DNA from 2 places in the Streptomyces sp. NBC_01012 genome. Region 1 is predicted to be linked to the other one. Evidence: predicted binding sites of a transcription regulator. Region 1 holds the regulator's gene; the other holds the start of a gene.
What was found. Region 1 encodes HspR, which represses chaperone genes until heat shock. Its sites were predicted from a motif close to TTGAGNNNNNNNNNCTCAA; they were not measured.

Region 1 (4,356 bases):
CCCGGGCCACACAACGCCACCAGGACGATGCATCATGTTCCTGCATGTTCAGGAACCTGGGGGGTGTAGATATGACTACAAGCGAGACAACCGGGACACATCCTCACGGGGTCGCCGAGCTCTGCGACGAGGGGAAACGTCTTTACGCCAGTGCCCTTCGTTCCGGACGCATTTCGCGCGCGGAAGTCGGCCCCGCTCCCTGCCTCATGGACTTCGCGCTTCTGCACCCCGATCCGGACGACACGACCTGGCTCAGGCCCGTCCCGCCGTCCGCCGCGCTGGCCCAGCGTCTGCACCCCATCGAGCGGGAGATCAAGGAGCGCCGGCGGCGCTCCGTGGAGCTGGCGGAGTCCTTCGAGCCGTTCATGGACATCAGCGCCCAGGACCCGCCGACCACCCATGCCATCACGGTGCTGGAGGGCGGCCACCGGATCAACGCCGCGCTCGACCTCGCCACCGCCGAATGCCGTACGGAGGTGCTCACCGTCCAGCCGGGCGGAGACCGCGGCGAGGACCGCCTCAGCGAGGGCCTGGAACGCGCCCTGACGGTCGTCGACCGGGGCGTCAGCATGCGCACGCTCTACCAGCACACCGTCCGGCACAGTCAGGGCACGCTCGCCTACGCGGCGCGCCTGGCCAACGACAAGGTGGAGATCCGCACCCTGGAGGAGCTCATAGAGCGCCTCCTCGTCTTCGACCGCACGGTGGCCTTCATACCCGCCCAGAACGACGACCAGGTCGCCCTCGAACTCCGCCACCCCGGGCTCGTCAACTACCTGGTGAAGGTCTTCGAGCAGCTGTGGAGCCGAGCGTCCCCCCTGCTCGGAGAGGTCGGGTACGACCCACCCACCAAGGGGATCAGCGGTGTTCAGCGTTCCATAGCGCAACTCCTCGTCGAAGGGCACGTGGACGACTCGATCGCCCGCCGTCTCGGCATGAACGTCCGCACCTGCCGGGCCCACGTCGCGAAGCTGTCGGCCACCCTCGGCAGCACGAGCCGCGCCCAGCTCGGCTATCTGATCGCGCGGGCCGGGATCCTGGACGAGGAGTCCTGACCGTGCGCCACCCGAAGCCTCTCCCCGCAGCCGCGTCCGCGCCACGGTCATCTTGTTGCAGTGCACGAAGTGGGGGGTCGTCAAATCACTATCGATGAGGCAAACCCGGTGCATTCGCACGGGCCGAGAGAGCTCTGCGCGCCCGGCCTGCGCCTCTACGAGGAAGCGGTCGTCGCGGGACGCGTCCCCCGCAGCCGCCTCGCCTCCGCTCCCTGCCTGGTCGACATGGGCCTGGTCCAGCCCGAGCCGGGCGACACCGCCTGGATGCTCCCCGTCCCCCCGTCCGCCGCCCTGGCGCACATCCTCCAGCCGCTCACCCGTGAACTGGACGAGCGCGTACAGCTGGCCGCCGCGCTCAGCCGTTCGCTCACTCCGCTGGCCTCCGTCGCCAGTGCCGATCCCGATCTGGCGATCACGGTGCTGGAGGGGCAGGAGGTGATCGAGGCGGCGCTGTACGAGGGGAGCGCCGCGGTCACCCATGAGGTCCTCACCGCCCAGCCGGGCAGCGACCGCCCCCGGAACGGAATGCCGCGGGGCGTCACCAACGCCAGGACCGCCATCGGGCGCGGGGCAAGGCTCCGGCACATCTACCAGCACCCGGCGCGCTACAGCAGCACGGTCAGGGACTACCTGGGGCAGTTCTCCTCCGACGACCTACAGGTGCGTACCACCGAGCAGACCGTGGAACGCCTGATCATCTTCGACCGGACCGTCGCGTTCATCCCTGCGGCTCCCGACCGCAGGACCGCCCTGCGCATACGCCACCCCGCCCTGGTCGCCTATCTCATCCAGGTCTACGAGGTCCTCTGGGCGCAGGCCACGCCCTTCGCGCAGCAGCTGCCCGCGCCCACCCCGGGCGCCCCGGTCACGGCCGTCCAGCAGAGCATCGCCCGGCTGCTGGGCGAGGGCCACGTCGATGACGTGGTCGCCCGCAAGCTGGGCATCAGCGTCCGTACCTGCCGCTCCCACATCGCCAAGCTCATGCAGGCCCTGGGCGCCACCAGCCGTACCCATCTCGGCGTCCTGATCACACGGTCCGGCATCGTGGACGCCAGTCCGGTCACGGGGGACTCGGCCATGGCGAAGGGGCCCTCCCCGGAGTCATGAGACTCCGGGGAGGGCCCCTTCAGCCGCTCGGCGGCTCAGTCCTTCGGCCGCTCAGACCTTCGACTGCTCAGTCCTTCGGCCGCTCAGTCCTTCGCCCGCTTGGGCCGCCAGACGACCAGCGCGCCGGCCTGCTGCACGTCCTGGTACGGCACGAGGTCACGCCGGTAGGAGGCGTGTACCTGGGCCTCGCGCTGCTGCATGGCCACGGCCGCCCCGTCCACCGCCGCCGACAGCTCGGCGACGCGCTGCTGGAGCGCGGCGACCTGGTTCTCCAGCTCGATGATGCGCTTGATGCCCGCGAGGTTGATGCCCTCGTCCTGCGACAACTGCTGGACGGTGCGCAGCAGTTCGATGTCCCGGGCCGAGTAGCGACGGCCTCGTCCGGCCGTGCGGTCCGGCGAGACCAGGCCGAGCCGGTCGTACTGGCGCAGTGTCTGCGGGTGCAGGCCCGAGAGCTGGGCCGCGATCGAGATCACATAGACCGGTGATTCGTCGGTCAGCTGGTACGGATTGCGTCGCCGGCCGTCCATCTCAAGCTCCCTTCGCAGCCTGGAACAGCTCCGCCCGCGGGTCCTCCCCCGCGGTCGACTTCCGGTAGGCCTCCAGCGCGTCCTGAGCATCCGTGCCCAGGCCGGTGGGCACGAACACCTCCACGGTGACCAGAAGGTCGCCACGGGTGCCGTCCTTGCGTACGGCTCCCTTGCCCCGGGCCCGCATCGTACGTCCGTTGGGCGTGCCGGCCGGCAGCTTCAGGGTGACCGGGGGCCCGCCGAGCGTGGGCACCTTCACCTCGCCGCCGAGTGCCGCCTCCGGGAAGGTGACGGGCACGGTGACGGTGAGGTTGTCGCCCTTGCGGCCGAAGACCGGGTGGGCGTCGACGTGGACGACGACGTACAGGTCGCCGGCCGGGCCTCCGCGCTCGCCCGGGCTGCCCTTGCCGCGCAGCCGGATGCGCTGGCCGTCGGATACGCCCGCCGGAATCCGCACCTGCATGGTCCGCGAGGACTTCGCCCGGCCGCTGCCCTTGCAGACGTCGCAGGGGTCCTGGGCGATGAGGCCCCGGCCCTTGCAGTCCACGCAGGGATCGGTCAGCGAGAACCCGCCGCCGGTGCCGCGCGACACCTGGCCGGTGCCGACACAGGTCGGGCAGACCCTCGGGGTGCCGTTCTTGTCGCCGGTGCCCGAACACGCCTTGCAGGGTGCCTGGCTGGACATCCGCAGCGGGACCGTGGCCCCGTCGACCGCCTCGGTGAAGCTGAGCGTCACCTCGGACTCGATGTCCTGGCCGCGGCGCGGCTGGACACGGGTGCCCGTACCCCCGCGGTTGAACAGTCCGCCGAAGACATCGCCCAGGCCGCCGCCACCTCCGCCGAAGCCGCCGGCGCTGGTGGTCTGGCCACCGCCCGGGGCACCTCCGAAGAGGTCGCCCAGGTCGAAGTTGAAGTTGCCGCCCGCACCACCGGGTCCACCGGGACCGGGACGGAAGCCGCCGCTGCCGAAGAGGGCGCGTGCCTCGTCGTACTCCTTGCGCTTCTTGGGGTCACCGAGGACGTCGTTCGCCTCGGAGATCTCCTTGAAGCGGCCCTCGGCCTTGGCGTCACCCTTGTTGGCGTCCGGGTGGTACTCGCGGGCGAGCTTCCGGTACGCCTTCTTGACCTCGGCGTCGGTGGCGTCCTTGGGGACGCCGAGAACCTTGTAGTAGTCCTTCTCGACGAAGTCCTTCGTGCTCATCGACGTCCCTCCTTCCGGACGATCGGCCGTGCGGCCGGCCCCGTGGCCGGCCGCACGCCCCGTCGGTGTGCACCGCAGTGGTCGGACAGAATGTCAGACCTCTTCGGTGCCACCGCTCTCCTCGTCGTCTGCCTTCTCTTCCTTCGCCGCCGCGGGCGTGGCGCCCGGCTGCGGTTCGGCCACGGCCACCCGCGCGGGGCGGATGGTGCGCTCCCCGATGCGGTACCCAGGCTGCAGGATCGCCACGCAGGTCGTCTCGGTGACGTCCGGCGCGTACGAGTGCATCAGGGCCTCGTGGATCGTCGGGTCGAAGGGCTCACCCTCCTTGCCGAACTGCTGGAGGCCCAGCTTCGCGACGACCGTCTCCACCGATTCGGCCACCGCCTTGAAGCCTCCGACGAGCTCGCCGTGCTCCCGGGCCCGGCCGATGTCGTCGAGCACCGGCAGGAGCTCGGACAGGAGA
Region 2 (4,356 bases), 1.6 Mb from region 1:
AGACCACGACTCCGGGCTTCGTCGACGTCCTGCGGAAGGAGGGCCGCACCCTGGTGACGGTCCCCCGGCTGATGGCTCCCGCGGAGCCCGAGCCCGGCACGGTCCACCGCCCCTGACCCGCCCCGCACACGCGTCGGCCCGCCCTCCGGGGGAGAGCGGGCCGACCGTGACCGGCCGTCGGCGTGATGTCACGCCCGTCACAGCATGACGCCTACGCGGCGGCCGGGATCCTGTCGCGCACCGACGCCGGGGCGAGCGCGATCTCCAGCACCTGACGGACATCGTTGACCGGGTGGACCTCCAGCGTGTCGAGGACCTCGGCCGGGACGTCGTCCAGGTCGGCCTCGTTGCGCTTGGGGATCACCACGGTCGTGATGCCCGCCCGGTGCGCGGCCAGCAGCTTCTGCTTCAGCCCGCCGATCGGCAGCACCCGCCCGGTCAGCGACACCTCACCGGTCATCGCGACGTCCGTCCTGACCAGCCGCCCCGAGAGCAGGGAGGCCAGCGCCGTCGTCATCGTGATGCCGGCGCTCGGGCCGTCCTTCGGGACCGCGCCCGCCGGGAAGTGGATGTGCGCGCCCCGGTCCTTGAGGTCGGCGACCGGCAGCTCCAGCTCCGCACCGTGCGACCGCAGGAAGCTGAGGGCGATCTGCGCGGACTCCTTCATCACATCACCGAGCTGACCGGTCAGGGTGAGTCCGGACGCCCCGGTCTCGGGGTCGGCCAGCGACGCCTCGACGAACAGCACGTCGCCGCCCGCCCCCGTCACCGCGAGTCCGGTGGCCACACCCGGCACCGCGGTGCGGCGCTCGGCCGGGTCCTGGGCGGACTCGGGCACGTGGTGCGGCCGGCCGATCAGGCCCCTGAGGTCGGCGTCGGTCACCGTGAACGGCAGTTCCCGGTCGCCCAGTTCGTGCTGGGCCGCGACCTTGCGGAGCAGCCGCCCGACCGCCCGCTCCAGATTCCGCACCCCGGCCTCCCGGGTGTACTCGCCGGCCAGCTTGCGCAGCGCGGACTCGTCGAGGCCGACCTCCTCCTTCTCCAGACCGGCCCGCTCCAGCTGGCGCGGGAGCAGGTGGTCCCGGGCGATGACGACCTTCTCGTCCTCGGTGTAGCCGTCGAGCGTGACCAGCTCCATGCGGTCGAGCAGGGCCTCGGGGATGGCTTCGAGGACATTGGCCGTGGCCAGGAACACCACGTCGCTGAGGTCGAGTTCGACCTCCAGGTAGTGGTCGCGGAAGGTGTGGTTCTGCGCCGGGTCGAGGACTTCGAGCAGGGCGGCCGCCGGGTCGCCCCGGAAGTCCGAGCCGACCTTGTCGATCTCGTCGAGCAGGACGACCGGGTTCATCGAGCCGGCCTCCTTGATCGCCCGTACGATCCGGCCGGGCAGCGCGCCGACGTACGTACGCCGGTGACCCCTGATCTCGGCCTCGTCCCGGACGCCGCCGAGCGCGACCCGGACGAACTTGCGCCCCATGGCGTGCGCGACGGACTCGCCGAGCGAGGTCTTGCCGACACCAGGCGGTCCGACCAGCGCCAGGACGGCACCGCCGCGCCGGCCGCCGACGACGCCGAGGCCACGGTCGGCACGCCGCTTGCGCACCGCGAGGTACTCGGTGATGCGTTCCTTCACGTCCTGGAGACCGGCGTGCTCGGCGTCCAGGATCTCCTGGGCGCCCTTGATGTCGTACGCGTCCTCGGTCCGCTCGGTCCAGGGGAGTTCGAGGACGGTGTCCAGCCAGGTCCTGATCCAGGAGCCCTCGGGGCTCTGGTCGGAGGCACGCTCCAGCTTCTCGACCTCCTTGAGCGCGGCCTCACGGACGTGCCCGGGGAGGTCGGCGGCCTCGACACGGGCCCGGTAGTCGTCGGACTCGTCCTCCGGGTCACCGTTGAGCTCGGTGAGCTCCTTGCGTACGGCGTCGAGCTGACGCCGCAGCAGGAATTCGCGCTGCTGCTTGTCGACGCCCTCCTGGACGTCCTTGGCGATGGACTCGGCCACATCCTGCTCGGCGAGGTGTTCACCGAGCCACTGGACGGCGAGCTTCAGCCGGGTGACCGCGTCGGCGGTCTCCAGCAGCTGGATCTTCTGGGCAACGGTCAGGAAGGGCGAGTACCCGGAGTTGTCGGCGAGCGCGGAGATGTCATCGATCTGCTGGACACGGTCCACGACCTGCCAGGCACCGCGCTTCTTCAGCCAGCTGGTCGCGAGGGCCTTGTACTCCTTGGCGAGCTCGGCGACGGAGCCGGGGAGGGGATCGGGCAGGGATACGTCGATCCGGGTGCCCTCCACCCACAGCGCGTTGCCGGGCCCACTGGTGCCCGCGCCGATCCGCACCCGGTCACGGGCCCGGATCAGTGCGCCCGGGTCCCCGTCCGAGAGCCGCCCGACCTGCTCGACGGTTCCCAGGACACCGGTCCCGGCGTGATTCCCGTCGATACGCGGCACGAGCAGCACCTCGGGCTTGCCGCCTCCCGGCCGTGCGACGGCCTGGGCGGCTTCCACGGCGGCGCGCACCTCGGCATCCGACAGGTCGAGCGGCACCACCATGCCGGGCAGCACGACCTCGTCGTCGAGCGGCAGCACGGGCAGGTCGACGGGCGTGAACGCCTTCGATGCATTCGACTCAGCAGTCATGATCTCCCCTTCGGCAGGCAAGTTGAGCTATATGGACTCAATGCTTGTGAGCCGTGAGATGTTCCCCGCCCTGTGTTCGCTCTCAGCGATCAGCCGCGCACGACCTGCCGTCCCTACGCCAGCGCCGCGTGGGGCCCGCCCATTCCCGGAGACCCGGACAACCGGCTGGCCCGCAGGACCGGCCCCGGGCAAAATGGACCGTTGCACGAGTGAACCGACGCCTGCCCGGAGACCGGAGAACGCGCCCATGACGCCCGCCACAGACGCCCACCGCCCCGTCGTCCTGGACCGGCGCGAAGGGCCGTTCGGCGAAGTCGTCCTGCGCGAGCGCGGCGACGACTTCGAGATCATCGCCAACGGCTGCTTCCTGATGGACACCTCCGACGGACGTTCCGAGCGGCTGCTCATCGACGCGGCGCTCGCCACCCTGCCCGCCGGGCGCCCCGACCTGTCGGTGCTGATCGGCGGGCTCGGTGTCGGCTTCTCGCTGGTACGGGCGGCCACCGAGCCGCGCTGGGGACGGATCGCGGTCGTCGAGCGGGAGCAGGCCATCGTCGACTGGCACCTCGACGGGCCGCTCGCCCGGATCTCCGGGGCCGCACTCGCCGACTCCCGCACCGAGATCCTCCGCACGGACCTCGTCGACCACCTCCGTACGACCACGGAGCGTTACGACGCGCTGTGCCTGGACATCGACAACGGCCCCGACTGGACCGTCACCGAGGACAACGGAAACCTCTACTCACCCGCAGGACTGGCGGCCTGCCGGGCGCGTCTGACGCCCGGCGGAGTCCTCGCCGTATGGTCCGCACAGCCGTCCCCCGCGTTCGACCACGCCTTGCGGAATGCCGGATTCCACGCAGTAACGACCGAAGAAGTAGCCGTTGCCCGAGGTGTTCCGGACGTGGTCCATCTCGCACTCAGGGACGACTGAACCCTCACCGGGTGTCCACATCCCTGCCCCATCATGGATTCGGCGGCGCAGGTCCGCCGATCCGCCCCCTTTCCCGTGGGTAACACCTTCACGACGGACAACACCCTGCGTAGCCGAGAGGCGCCTTCTGCCTTTACGCTCTGACCGGCACAAGGGATCACCGACGAAAACCACAAGCGATAACCGTGCCTCCGGGGGAATGGCCCCCGCGAGAACGGGCAGGGGCGGGGCGATGGAACAGACACACACCACCCACAACGGCGTCGCGGCCACCCCCGGGGCTCAGCGCCGGGTGCTGGTGGTAGAGGACGACGCGACGATCGTCGACGCCATTTCCGCGCGGCTGCGGGCCGAGGGCTTCCTGGTGCAGACCGCGCTGGACGGCCCGGCGGCCGTCGACGCGGCCGAGGCCTGGCAGCCCGACCTGATGGTGCTCGACATCATGCTTCCCGGCTTCGACGGCCTGGAGGTCTGCCGCCGGGTGCAGGCCCAGCGCCCTGTGCCGGTGCTGATGCTCACCGCACGCGACGACGAGACCGACATGCTGGTCGGACTCGGCGTCGGCGCCGACGACTACATGACCAAGCCGTTCTCCATGCGGGAGCTGGCCGCGCGGGTGCACGTCCTGCTGCGCCGCGTCGAGCGGGCCGCCCTGGCCGCGGTGACACCGCGCAGCGGCATCCTGCGCCTCGGCGAGCTGGAGATCGACCACGCGCAGCGCCGTGTCCGGGTGCGCGCCGACGACGTCCACCTCACCCCGACCGAGTTCGACCTGCTGGTCTGTCTG

Region 2: a site for HspR is predicted at 2,658-2,676, ahead of lon (endopeptidase La). Genes of this name have one in related genera too.

The regions. Positions count from the first base shown of each region.
Region 1 covers NZ_CP108688.1:4,048,842-4,053,197, reverse strand. Annotated here, with positions in the region: gene OG623_RS18320 (helix-turn-helix transcriptional regulator) at 45-1,055, shown strand; gene OG623_RS18315 (LuxR C-terminal-related transcriptional regulator) at 1,140-2,162, shown strand; gene OG623_RS18310 (heat shock protein transcriptional repressor HspR) at 2,246-2,692, opposite strand; gene dnaJ (molecular chaperone DnaJ) at 2,694-3,893, opposite strand; gene grpE (nucleotide exchange factor GrpE) at 3,987-4,356, opposite strand, start outside.
Region 2 covers NZ_CP108688.1:2,424,794-2,429,149, forward strand. Annotated here, with positions in the region: partial or broken gene OG623_RS10535 (polysaccharide deacetylase family protein) at 12-116, shown strand; gene lon (endopeptidase La) at 212-2,635, opposite strand; gene OG623_RS10545 (spermidine synthase) at 2,883-3,569, shown strand; gene OG623_RS10550 (response regulator transcription factor) at 3,802-4,356, shown strand, end outside.